One region of the Pantoea sp. X-Soil-OKNW-556 genome, then DNA from elsewhere that is predicted to be linked to it. Evidence: predicted binding sites of a transcription regulator. Region 1 holds the regulator's gene; each other region holds the start of a gene.
What was found. Region 1 encodes PurR, which represses purine synthesis genes. Its sites were predicted from a motif close to CANGCAAACGTTTGCNTG; they were not measured.
Positions count from the first base shown of each region.

Region 1 (3,298 bases):
AGACAAGGCGACCAGCGGCATAATGGTTGCAAAAACTTTGTTGGCCTGGTTTTGCGGATAACGATCCACCACCAGCGCCTGCCAGCTAACAGCGGCAGCGCAAACACCCAGCGCCTGCACAAAGCGCAGCGCCAGCATCAAACGGACGTCGCTCACCCACAGCATGCCCAGACAACCCAGGGCAAAAATCGCTAATCCCGCCAGCAGAACCGGTTTACGTCCGAAGCGATCTGACAGCGGTCCCCAGAAGACCTGCGCACAGGCAAAACCACCAAGGAACAGACTCAGACTGGCGCTGATGGTACCGGGGGCGGTAGCAAAATCCTGCTGCATGGCACCGAATGCCGGCAGGTACATATCCGTAGCAAGAAAGCCCAGCATGCTGAGTAAAGCAAGATAAGGCAGAAATCCTTTTGATGACAACATGGTAATTCTCTTTAGACAGGAAAACGCGGAGGAGTGTAAAAGCGTGCGCCAGGTTTTGTGAAACGCTAATATTTGCGCGGTGCTATCAAAAAATTTGCAGGCAAAAATATGTGGTCTGAATATGCGCTTGAAGTGGTAGATGCGGTGGCCCGCAGCGGTAGTTTTAGTGCGGCAGCACAAGAGTTACATCGGGTGCCTTCTGCCATCAGCTACACGGTACGGCAGCTCGAAACCTGGCTGGCGGTGCCGTTGTTCGAACGTCAGCATCGGGAAGTGGTGCTGACGGCAGCCGGGGAGCATTTTGTCCGGGAAGGGCGTAGTGTTATCAAAAAAATGCTGGCGACGCGGCGGCAGTGCCAGCAGTTGGCAAATGGCTGGCGTGGTCAGCTGAGTATCGCGGTGGATTGCATCGTTAAACCTCATCGCACCCGACAACTGGTGAAGGATTTCTACCGCCACTTTCCCGACATGGAGCTGATTATCAGTTATGAAGTGTTTAATGGTGTCTGGGATGCACTGGCCGATGGGCGGGTCGATGTAGCGATTGGGGCCACTCAGGCGATCCCGGTCGGTGGGCGTTTTGCCTTTCAGGATATGGGCGCGTTGAACTGGCGCTGCGTGGTCAGCCCCGATCATCCGTTGGCAAAAAGTACCTTGTTGGATGACGAGACGTTGCGGGCCTGGCCTTCTCTGGTGCTGGAAGACACTTCGCGGGCGTTGCCGCGGCGCATGACCTGGACGTTGGATAATCAACGCCGGCTGGTGGTGCCGGAATGGGAAACCGGCGTCGACTGCCTGCTGGCGGGACTTTGCGTGGGGATGGTGCCGGGCCATTTAGCCCGGCCATTACTGGATAGCGGAGCATTAACCGAGTTACCGTTACCCACGCCGTTCCCGGATAGCCCATGCTGCGTCAGTTGGTCGGAACAACGGAACTCGCCAGCTCTGGGTTGGTTGCTGAGTTATCTCGGCGATGCCGAAACGCTCAACTATGAATGGTTGAGCGAAACGGAAACCTAGCGGCGGTAGTCGCGGAACGGGCCGTCAGCGACTGAACGGCGTTCAATTAGCGTTGGCTGAACTTCAATGGTTTGCGGTTCTTCACGTTTGCTGGTGATACGATCCAGCAGCATTTCCAACGCTTTTTCACCTAACTGAGCTTTGGGTTGATGAACGGTGGTCAGCGCCGGCGTGAAATAACGTGCGTTGCGCACGTTGTCATAGCCGATCACTGAGATATCCTGCGGGACCCGCAGACCCATTTCATCCGCAGCACAGATCGCGCCCATCGCCATGATATCGCCACCGCAGAACACAGCAGTCGGGCGTTGCTTCTGATTGAGGATCTGCTGCATCGCCTGATAACCGGATTCCGGTTCAAAATCGCCCTGCACAATCCACTCGGGCCGCACGGTGATGCCTGCCTCATTTAGCGCCTGCATGAAACCGGCATGGCGGCCACCGCCGGTGTTGCGCTCCATTTGTCCGGGGATGGCACCAATGTCACGATGACCGCGTTCAATCAGGTAACGCCCGGCGAGATAGCCGCCCTGAAACGCATTGTCCTGCACCGTATCGGTAAAATCGCCACGCGATGCGCCCCAGTCCATCACCACCATCGGGATATTACGGTTCTCTTCCAGCATGGTCAGCAGGTCGTCAGGGTATTCTGAACACATCACCAACAGGCCATCGACACGCTTCTGCGCCATCATCGACAGATATGCGCGCTGTTTTTGCAGGTCGTTATGCGCATTGCCCAGGATCAGCGTGTAGCCGCGATCGAAACAGTGATTTTCCACCGCCTCGATAATCTCGGCAAAATAGGGGGCTTCACTGGAGGTGGCCAGCAGCCCCAGCGTTTTGGTGTGGTTGACTTTCAGGCTGCGCGCCACGGCGCTGGGCGAGTAATGCAGCTCTTTGATCGCTTCCCATACGGCGTTACGCGTCTCTTCCGCGACAAAACGCGTTTTGTTGATGACATGCGAAACCGTGGTGGTGGAGACACCGGCGCGTTTCGCCACATCTTTAATTGTTGCCATGAAAATGGTACTCCCGGGCTTATCGCAACTAACTGATAAGTATATTGTTAAACGTTTGCGTCTGCTAATGGTTTTGCGCCCCGATTTTCGGGGCGAATGGCGAAGAAAAAGACATTAACACCTGGTCAATAACGCTTTAACTTGCCGCAAACACAGCGTGCGCAAAATCTGTTGCGCAACGAAAGGCGGCGATTCTAGCAAGCTGGCGCGGATAAGACGAGATTTTTGCCGGAGGCTGTGAGAAAATTACGATAACCCTTCATTTATTGTGACTAAGGAGTTGTGATGAGTACAGACCTGAAACTGGCGCTGTTTACCACTGTGGGCGCGCTACTAATGATTATCGTGTTCAGCTTCACCGCGATCCTTCATTAATAAAAAAGCCGGACCTGAAAATCAGGGTCCGGCTTGTTGTTTTATCGGGTATCGGGCGTTTTTTAGCGGATAGTTTTGGGGGTCATCATACGGCGTGCCCCGACGTAGTGTTTCAGCCAGTAATCCTCACCCAATGCACTGATTTGAATATCTTTACCGGTACGAGGCGACTGGATAAATTTGCCATTACCAAGATAAACACCGACATGATCGGCAGTGCCGCGATTATTGATGCGGAAGAACACCAAATCCCCTTTCTCCAGCATATCGCGCTTAATCGGTGCCGCATCCCGCAGGTGATACATTTCGTTGGCGGTGCGCGGGAATTTATATTTGACCAGGTCTTTGTAGGCGTACCACACCAGACCGCTGCAATCGAAACCGGTATGCGGTGAAGTGCCACCCCATTGGTATGGTTTACCAATCTGCCCCATCAGCTTGTTCATCGCGGTTTC
Region 1 is NZ_AP035990.1:1,919,117-1,922,414, forward strand. It holds gene punC (purine nucleoside transporter PunC) at 1-426, opposite strand, end outside; gene punR (DNA-binding transcriptional activator PunR) at 535-1,446, shown strand; gene purR (HTH-type transcriptional repressor PurR) at 1,443-2,468, opposite strand; gene cydH (cytochrome bd-I oxidase subunit CydH) at 2,754-2,843, shown strand; gene AC6I8T_RS08915 (C40 family peptidase) at 2,906-3,298, opposite strand, start outside.

Region 2 (3,298 bases), 300 kb from region 1:
GTATCTGCACCTCGTTGCTGACCAACGCCTGTAAGCGTTGCACCACGCTGGCTTCGCTCTGGCTGAAGTTGTCGCAGACCGGCTGCTCACAGGCCTGCTGTGCCGCATCCATAATGGGCCGATAACCGGTGCAGCGACACAGATTGCCCGCCAGCGCCTGTTCCGCCTGGTGCCGGTCCCAGCCGTGGCTGTTTTTCTGTAATGTGAACAACGACATAACAAAACCTGGCGTGCAGTAGCCACACTGCGAACCGTGACAATCGACCATTGCCTGCTGTACCGGGTGCAGATCGCCCCCCTGGCGTAAATCCTCGACGGTAATCAGTTGCTTGCCTTGCAGGCTGCTGACCAGCGTCAGGCAACTGTTCACCGTCTCATAATGCATGCGTCCATCCATCACCTTCCCCAGCGTCACGGTGCAGGCACCGCAGTCGCCCGAGGCGCAGCCCTCTTTGGTGCCACGACGTTGCTGATGATTACGCAAATAATTCAATACGGTGAGGTTCGGATCGAGATCGCGTTCAGTCACCAGTCGATTATTGAGCAGAAACTGAATCATGCCGCTTTTACCCCGCTTTCCCGTTGCCAGACCGGCTGACCATTGACCCAGGTCTGCGCGATATTGCGATCGTCACCCAGTGTCATCAGCACAAACAATTTTTCCCAGATATCTTTGCTGTTGGCGTAACGCAATTGCTGCAACGCTGAAACAGCGGGGTCGAGCACCACGAAATCCGCCTCTTTACCCGGATTGAAGTTACCGATGGCATGATCGAGATCCAGCGCATGCGCTCCGCCGAGCGTGGCATGATAAAAGGCTTCGCAGGCGCTGAGTTTATAGTGCTGAAGCTGGCCGACTTTGTAAGCCTCACCAAGGGTTTGCAATATGTTAAAGGTGGTGCCAGCACCGACGTCAGTGCCGATCCCCATCCGTACGCCCTGCTGCCAGCAGCGTTTGATGTTAAATAACCCGCTGCCGAGAAACAGGTTGGAGGTCGGACAGAAAGCAATTGATGAATCGGTATCGTGCAGGCACTGCCATTCATGGTCATCCAGATGCAGACAGTGGGCAAACACGCTGCGTTTGCCGGTGAGCTGATGCTGGTGATACACATCGAGATAGCCGTCATGCTCCGGGAACAGTTCTTTGACCCAGGCGATTTCCTGCGGATTTTCGCTCAGATGGGTGTGCAACCAGGTGTCGGGGAACTCTGCCCGTAGCTGACGGACTTTTTCCAACAGCTGTGGCGACGATGTCGGGGCAAAGCGTGGCGTCAGCGCATAACTCAGACGGCCACGATTATGCCAGCGTTCAATCAAGGCGCGGGTTTGCAGGTAGCTTGCCTGCGGGGTTTCGGTCAGATAAGCCGGTGCGTTGCGATCCATCATCACCTTACCGGCAATCAGACGCATATTGAGCTGCTCTGCGGCGCTAAACAATGCTTCCACCGACTGCGGATGCACGGTACCAAATACCAGCGCGGTGGTGGTACCGTTCGCCAGCAGCTGATGCAGAAAGAACGCTGACATCTGTGCCGCATGATCGGGACAGTGGTACTGGCTCTCGACCGGGAAAGTGTATTGGTTCAGCCATTCCAGCAGTTGCTCACCAAACGCCCCTATCATCTCGGTTTGCGGATAGTGAATGTGGGTATCGATAAATCCCGGTACGATCAGTTTGCCGCGCAGGTCGATCAGCGTGGCAGGGTTGATGCGCGACTGTGCGCTTTCCCAGCTCTCCAGGCTGACAACTTTTCCGTCGTGCAGCGTCAATACACCATCTTCGAGGTAGCGCGCCTGATCAGCAATGGTATCGGGTTGTTGTGCCACGCCGGTAAAATCAAAAAAACTGGCGCGCAGCGTGGTTTCGGATGCAAAAGGCATAAAGTAGTTCCTTGCGTTATCTTTGTTATGGCAGGTGATGGCCTTTAAGGAGTTTTGCAAACACCATGCCAACACAAATAACTTATTTTTATGTTTATATTCAATATATTAGGTTGTTATAAGGGATTTCTATGGCAGCATGCCCAGGCAACCGAATGCGCAAACGGTTGCCATGCTTCGCAATCGGTTGCGATTTAACAACCGCCGGTGAGACGGGCTTTTTGTACCCTTTGCGTGGCAATGATTTGTGCCATATTGGTGCGGTTGTGCGCTGAAATCGTGCAGGTGGAATTAAGCAAAGCCTTTGGATGGCCAAAGGGCTTGTGCTGATGGTACGGAAACATTTCTGGACAAAGTCAGTTGTTAAAATTTCTTAAAGTCACGTTACAATGAGTATCTACAGAACTGATGTGCTCAATGCTTTTTTGAATGGATGGAAGTTTCAGTTAAATGGAGGAAATCATTCAATGTTCCGCATCACACCCGTTTTTTTTATGGAAAATCGCTCAGCATTATCTTCATGAAAGAAGCCTTCTAAATTCTCAACAGCACAATGTCAGTGCTCTTGTCCCCTCACTCAACCAATGGTTACCGTTTTACTAAATCGACTCAGACCTCCGACTCGCACACTTTCTGGCACAGTCTTGTGTTGAAACTGCAAACTTTTCATCGCTGACGGAAAGAGCCAGAAACGGCGGTAAGGAGTACGAATACAACACCGCTGTTGGTCGGGCGCTCGGTAACAAATATCCGGGTGATGGTCCTAAATACATCGGCAGAGGTATGCTCCATCTCACTGGTCGCGAGAATTACGATCAGTATGGACGTATTCTCCATGAGGATTTGGTTAATCACCCTGGACTGGTTTCATCTAATCCTGATGTAGCCGTCAGGACTGCCTGTGAATTCTGGCACAAGCGACACGTAAACATACCTGCCGACCGAGATGATTTCAAAGCAGTAACCTATGCCGTTAACGGTGGTTATAACGGACTTGTTGAGAGGAAGCGTGCACTTGATCGGATCAAGAATGAGATGGGTATTTGACAATGTTAAAATTTAAATTTGTTTTCTCTTTAGTTTTTCTGCTCTCGGCTTTCAGCTCATACGCAGCCGGACAACAATCGTCAATGACGTGTAAAGATACGGCTCTTAAAGATGCAAAAAAACTCCTGTCTTTTTATCGGGATAATGATGACCGAATCTCTATAGACAACAAAGTAACTCCGCTGGAGAAAGTGAGTAATCCTCAGAATCCATCACAAAAATTCGATGTATTAGAAGCGTGGGGTTATATCTACAAAGGCAAATACAGAATGCGTTTCAGTTACTATTCCGACCTTGATTGCACGCTCATGGGCGAAGAAATTCTTGAATACGCAGATTTGTAACAATCAGGCTTCCCGACGGCTTT
Region 2 is NZ_AP035990.1:2,221,064-2,224,361, forward strand. It holds gene xdhA (xanthine dehydrogenase small subunit) at 1-559, opposite strand, end outside; gene guaD (guanine deaminase) at 556-1,884, opposite strand; gene AC6I8T_RS10315 (glycoside hydrolase family 19 protein) at 2,518-2,931, shown strand; gene AC6I8T_RS10320 (hypothetical protein) at 2,934-3,275, shown strand.
Region 2: the regulator PurR is predicted to act here: its motif matches at 2,041-2,058, upstream of guaD (guanine deaminase).

Region 3 (3,298 bases), 1.4 Mb from region 1:
TATTGCAGGATTTACAAAACCTTATGCGGGCCAAATACCTCGTAATGAATACGATCCGCATCGATGCCGGCATCCAGCAACTGGCGAGCGACAAACTGCATAAACGCCAGCGGGCCACACAGCCAGAACTGACGGTCTGCCTCGCCCAGAGCGGCAGAAGCGGAGCCTAAATCCATCAATCCCGCCGCATCGTAACGCCCCGTCTCTTCGGCAGCGGGCTGGCGATACCAGATATGGCTGGCAAAATGCGGCAGGCGGCTGCCCAACGCTTTGACTTCTTCAACAAACGCATGTTGTTTGCCATCTTCCGCCGCATGCAGCCAGTTAACTGCCGCCGGATGCGTCTGTGCAGCCAACGTGGCGAGCATTGCCAACATTGGCGTTTGACCGACACCCGCCGAGATCAGCGTGACGGGTGTGGTCGGTGTCACTTGCAGGAAGAAATCACCCGCCGGTGCCGCGCACTGCACCACATCACCGACTTTTGCCCGATCGTGCAGCCAGCCGGACACCGTGCCCAGATCTTCACGTTTCACCGCAATGCGGTAGCACTGACCATTTGGTTGATGCGTCAAGGAGTACTGGCGGTGTTGCAGATTTCCTGTGCTGTCCGGACGCAGACTGATCGCCAGATACTGACCAGGCAAGAAATCTGCCACTGCCTCGCCATCGACGGGGGCCAGTTCGAAACTTTTAATCACGCTGCTTTGCTGCTGAATGGCGCGGATGCGGAAATCACGCGCGCCACGCCAGCCGCCGATTTTCGCCTCTGACGTGCGATAAAGGGTTTCTTCACGCTGGATAAACACCTCAGCCAATACCCCATAGGCTTTACCCCAGGCCTGTAAGACTTCCTCGCCGGGGTTCAGCAGTTCCTGAATGGTCGCCAGCAGATTCTCACCCACGATAGCGTACTGCTCCGGCTGAATATTCAGGCTGACATGTTTCTGGGCGATTTTTTCGACCGCGGGCAACAACACCGCAAGGTTCTCCAGATTGGCGCCGTAAGCGCAGATGGCATTGAACAGCGCTTCACGCTGATTACCGCTGCGCTGGTTGTTCATGTTGAACACGTCTTTGAGTTCCGGGTGCTGCGTCAGCATTCGCTGATAGAAATGGCCGGTGAGCTGGGGGCCTAATTGGGCAATGGCGGGCAGGGTCGATTTAACGGTAGCGATGGTTTGCGCGTCGAGCATGGTGAATCCTCATGGCAATTTATAAGATGCATTTTAAATGCATCTTATAATCCAGGCGCAGGGGTTGTAAATCCCCCTGATCGTTGCGGGATCTTTCGCCTGCTCTGGAATCCGCCTCGCAAACCTGAAATTTTTTCCGCTTCATGCTGAGGAAATATCGTGATTCACAGGGTTGCAAAAATGCGTAAAAAACCCGTTCCAGCGCCTTGCCAATCGTTTGCGTAAAAAGAAAGGATTGCGGCTACCGTCACCTGCCAAAACGGTTTACACTGTTGGCCTTCGCCCCTTAGCGGGGCTTAAACTGCCGTTAAAAAAGTTAGCTGAGTCAGGAGATGCGGATGTTAAAGCGTGATATGAACATTGCCGATTATGATGCCGAGTTGTGGCAGGCGATGGAGCAAGAGAAAGTGCGTCAGGAAGAGCACATTGAACTGATTGCTTCTGAAAACTACACCAGCCCACGCGTTATGCAGGCGCAAGGTTCACAGCTCACCAATAAATACGCGGAAGGGTATCCGGGCAAACGCTACTACGGCGGATGTGAATACGTAGATATCGTTGAACAGCTGGCTATCGATCGCGCCAAAGCGCTGTTTGGCGCAGATTACGCTAACGTACAGCCGCACTCCGGTTCTCAAGCTAACTTTGCGGTGTACACCGCGTTGCTGCAACCGGGCGATACCATTCTGGGTATGAACCTGGCGCACGGTGGTCACCTGACTCACGGTTCTCCGGTTAACCTGTCCGGTAAACTGTATAACGTGGTGCCATACGGCATCGATGAAACCGGTAAAATCGACTACAACGAACTGGCTGAACTGGCGAAAACCCATAAGCCGAAAATGATCGTTGGCGGTTTCTCGGCATACTCTGGCGTGGTTGACTGGGCAAAAATGCGTGAAATCGCCGACAGCGTGGACGCCTGGCTGTTCGTGGACATGGCTCACGTTGCTGGCCTGATCGCTGCTGACGTCTATCCGAACCCGGTTCCGCATGCACACATCGTAACCTCAACTACCCATAAAACCCTGGCGGGTCCGCGTGGCGGCCTGATCCTGGCGAAAAACGGTGACGAAGAGCTGTACAAAAAACTGAACTCCGCGGTGTTCCCGGGTGGTCAGGGTGGCCCGCTGATGCACGTTATCGCCGGTAAAGCGGTTGCGTTCAAAGAAGCGATGGAGCCTGAGTTCAAAACTTACCAGCAGCAAGTAGCCAAAAACGCCAAAGCGATGGTGGAAGTGCTGCTGGAGCGCGGTTACAACATCGTTTCTGGTGGCACCTACAACCACCTGTTCCTGATTGACCTGGTGAGCAAAAACCTGACCGGTAAAGAAGCGGATGCCGCGCTTGGCCGTGCCAACATCACCGTCAACAAAAACAGCGTGCCGAACGATCCGAAAAGCCCGTTTGTGACCTCTGGTATCCGTATCGGTACCCCAGCGGTAACCCGTCGTGGCTTTAAAGAAGCGGAAGTGCGTGAACTGGCTGGCTGGATTGCTGACGTGCTGGACAACATCAACGACGAAGCCACCATCGAACGTACCAAACAGAAAGTGCTGGATATCTGCGCACGTCTGCCGGTTTATGCCTGATAAGGCCTGAGTTCGAAGCGATAGAAAGGATGGCGTTAAGCCATCCTTTTTTTTATGCCTTGTGAATGACATCAGTGGTCGCGGCGCGATTTATCGCGCAGGTTAACATCACAGAAGACAGCGCGATAAATCTCGCCGCTACAAATGAATACAACTACGCTGGCTTCCATCGACTGTGAACTTTCTTATGCCCCGGATTCAACCGGTGCCAGATGGCAGGCCACGCGCTGCCCCTCCGCTTTGGTCGCCAGCACGGGGCGTTCTATGCGACAGCGTTCAGTAACATAAGGACAGCGGGTATGAAAGCGACAGCCCGATGGTGGGGAAAGTGGGCTGGGTAGTTCACCCATCAGACTAACGTTTTTACCGCGATTGCAGGGATCCATGCTCGGTGCGGCACGCAGCAGGGCCTGGGTGTAAGGATGCAACGGCGTATTGAAAAGCGTTTCCGTATCGGCGACTTCCACCACCTCACCGAGATACATCACCGCCACCCGGTGAGAAATATGC
Region 3 is NZ_AP035990.1:3,348,489-3,351,786, reverse strand. It holds gene hmpA (NO-inducible flavohemoprotein) at 12-1,196, opposite strand; gene glyA (serine hydroxymethyltransferase) at 1,535-2,788, shown strand; gene AC6I8T_RS15645 (ABC transporter ATP-binding protein) at 2,974-3,298, opposite strand, start outside.
Region 3: the regulator PurR is predicted to act here: its motif matches at 1,403-1,420, upstream of glyA (serine hydroxymethyltransferase).

Region 4 (3,298 bases), 850 kb from region 1:
CACTTTGTTGTGCGTTTCAGATAAGCCGCTACACGGGGAGATCAAGCTGCCAGGCCAGGCGAATCGCTTCTATGAAGGGGCGATTTCGGAGCATTTGCAGATTGGGATTTGTGCGGTGGAGTTGCTGCGGGCGGAGGGTGATAAATTGCATTCGCGCAAATTACGCACGTTTAATGAACCGCCGTTCAGGTAGGACCCGGTGCGGTTGGTGACCCTCACCCCGGCCCTCTGGGCAGGTGCGGTCTGTGACCCTCACCCCGGCCCTCTCCCATAAGGGAGAGGGAGATGTGCCATATGCTCGATCTGTTCCCTCTCCCGCTTGCGGGAGAGGGCGCTAGCTCAATCTGTTCCCTCTCCCGCTTGCGGGAGAGGGTTAGGGTGAGGGACCAGGGTGAGGTTAATTACGCACTCAACCAACCCAGCTTAATCACAAACAGGATCGACATAATAATCAGCGCCGCATTCACCTCTTTGGTACGGCCACTCAGCAGCTTCACCACCGTCCAGGTAATAAACCCAAACGCGATACCGTTAGCAATCGAGTAAGTCAGCGGCATGGTCAGCGCAGTGACCGTCACCGGCGCAGCCGTGGTGATGTCTTTCCAGTCAATCTCCGCCAGGCCAGAAGCCATCAGCACCGCCACGAACAGCAGCGCAGGCGCAGTGGCGAATACCGGCACGCTACCCGCCAGCGGCGAGAAGAACAGGCTCAGCACGAACAGAATAGCCACGACAATCGCGGTCAGACCGGTACGGCCACCGGCGCTGACGCCCGCTGCCGATTCAACATAACTGGTGGTGGTTGAAGTCCCCAGCAGAGAACCAAACAGCGCAGCCGCACTGTCGGCGATCAGCGCACGGCCCATTTTCGGCACGTTGCCCTGCTCATCCGCCAGACCCGCACGCTTGGTCACACCCAGCAGCGTACCGGTGTTGTCGAACACGTCGACAAACAGGAAGGCGAAAATCACGCTCACCAGGCCCACGTTAAAGGCACCGGCGATGTCCAGTTGCATAAAGGTCGGAGCGATAGACGGCGGTGCAGAGAACACGCCGCCAAACGGCGTCAGGCCAATACCCATCGACAGGAAGGTGACGATCAGGATGCCGATCAGCACCGCACCGGTCACGCGACGCGCTTCCAGTACCACGATGATGACGAAGCCCAGCAGCGCCAGCAGCGGGCCAGGTTTGGTCAGATCGCCCAGGCCCACCAGGGTCGCCGGGTTATCCACCACGATACCCGCGCCTTCCAGCGCAATCAGCGCCAGGAACAGGCCGATACCGGCAGCAATCCCGGCACGCAACGGCAGCGGAATACTGGCGATAATCCATTCACGGATTTTGAACACCGACAACGCAAAGAAGATACAGGCTGACAGGAACACCGCACCCAGCGCGATTTGCCAGGTGTAGCCCATGTGCAGCACCACGGTGTAAGTAAAGAAGGCATTGAGGCCCATACCCGGCGCCAGCGCAATCGGGTAGTTCGCAATCAGGCCCATCAGCACGCAGCCGATTGCCGCCGCCAGACAGGTGGCCACGAAAACCGCGCCCTTATCCATACCGGTCGCACCCAAAATGCTTGGGTTAACAAACAGGATATAGGCCATAGCCAGGAAGGTGGTTATGCCCGCGATAACTTCGGTGCGGACCGTTGTGTTGTGCGCTTTTAGCTTGAATAGTTTTTCTAACATCATCATCTCTCGTGATGGGGAGACGTCACTGACGTGCGTTCTCTTGCCAATGGGGTGTGCATGCGCGTTATTGTTGCGGGAAAAGGCAGACGGCTGCATGCTCGGCCATCAATCCGCCTTGTTACTAAACTCCTTTCCCCCTGTCCTCATAGCAATTGCTATGCCATAACAGGACGCAATCGTTTACCTTCACGACTGTATCTTAGACTCAGACAATTCTGAACCAGAACGAGGCGCGATTATGGTGCATTGCACCATGTGCGCGCAATCGTTTTCCCATCCGTCAACCGGGTAGCGAAAAAAGATTGCGGTAACGCACGCTTTCAAACTCTGTCAGGCGATGCCGCTCACGTTTCTGTTGCCTGATTAAGCAGGCAAAAGTGGTCGGTATACACTCTCGTTAACCCTTCCATAACAAAAGAGGCCCGTAATGAAGCCCGCAATTCTGGTAGTGGATGACGATCGCGCGGTATGCGAACTGCTGCACGATGTATTGAGTGAACATGTTTTTACCGTATTCAGCTGCCATCAGGGAAAAGATGCGCTGACGTTGCTGGATAAACACCCGGAAATCTCGCTGGTGATGCTGGATATGATGCTGCCGGACACCAATGGTCTGCTGGTGCTACAGCAAATGCAGCGCCAACGGCCTGAGCTGCTGGTGATCATGCTAACGGGCATGGGATCAGAAGCGGATATGGTGGTGGGTCTGGAGATGGGCGCTGACGATTATATTGCCAAACCGTTTAATCCCCGCGTGGTTGTTGCGCGGGCGCGTGCAGCATTACGCCGTTGTGGTCGGCTGGCGCAACCCGTCAGCACCCAGGACGAGGGTTGGCAGTTTAACGGCTGGCGACTGGATGAAACGCGCTGCCAACTGTTTAACCCCCAGCGTGAGACGGTGACGTTAACTCAGGGTGAATATGCGTTGCTGCGCGCCCTGGTGTGTCATGCCCGTAAAGTACTGACGCGCGACCAGTTGCTGGAACTCACCCACAGCGAAACGCTGGATGTGTTCGACCGTACCATTGACGTGCTGATCATGCGGTTGCGCCGCAAGATTGAGATGAACCCGCATCAGCCGAGCCTGATCCGCACCATCCGTGGTCTGGGTTATGTTTTCTCTGCGGATGTGATGCGCCCGGCCTCTGCCGTGCATGTCACACAAATCGCCTGATCCATCCAGCGCTGCATCTCGGCCAGTGGCCGGGTGCCGTCCAGCGCATTCGCCGCGTGCAGATTAAAACAGGCGCAGGTATGCGCCAGCTTCAGCGTCTCGGTCATTGGCCAGCCCTGATGACTGGCGTATAACACGCCGGCACAAAAGGCATCCCCGGCCCCGACGCTGCCAACAATCTCTTCTGGCGTCAGTTGCCACGCCGGTTGCCAGCGCCCTTCACCGTTGACCTCCTGGCCCCATGCCCCTTCTGGCGCATGGATCACCACGCGTCGCCGGACGCCCTGCTGCACCAGCCAGGTCGCCGCCGCCGCAAAGGCGTCAGGCGGTGCGATCCCCGTCGCGCTGCGCAGCCTGACACCGGTCAGGGATTGCGCCTCCAGTTCGTTAATCACCAGATAATCGAGCCAGCGCAGTGCGGGCA
Region 4 is NZ_AP035990.1:2,764,132-2,767,429, forward strand. It holds gene AC6I8T_RS13065 (AMP nucleosidase) at 1-193, shown strand, start outside; gene AC6I8T_RS13070 (NCS2 family permease) at 402-1,700, opposite strand; gene AC6I8T_RS13075 (response regulator) at 2,128-2,874, shown strand; gene AC6I8T_RS13080 (carbohydrate kinase family protein) at 2,811-3,298, opposite strand, start outside.
Region 4: the regulator PurR is predicted to act here: its motif matches at 1,870-1,887, upstream of AC6I8T_RS13070 (NCS2 family permease).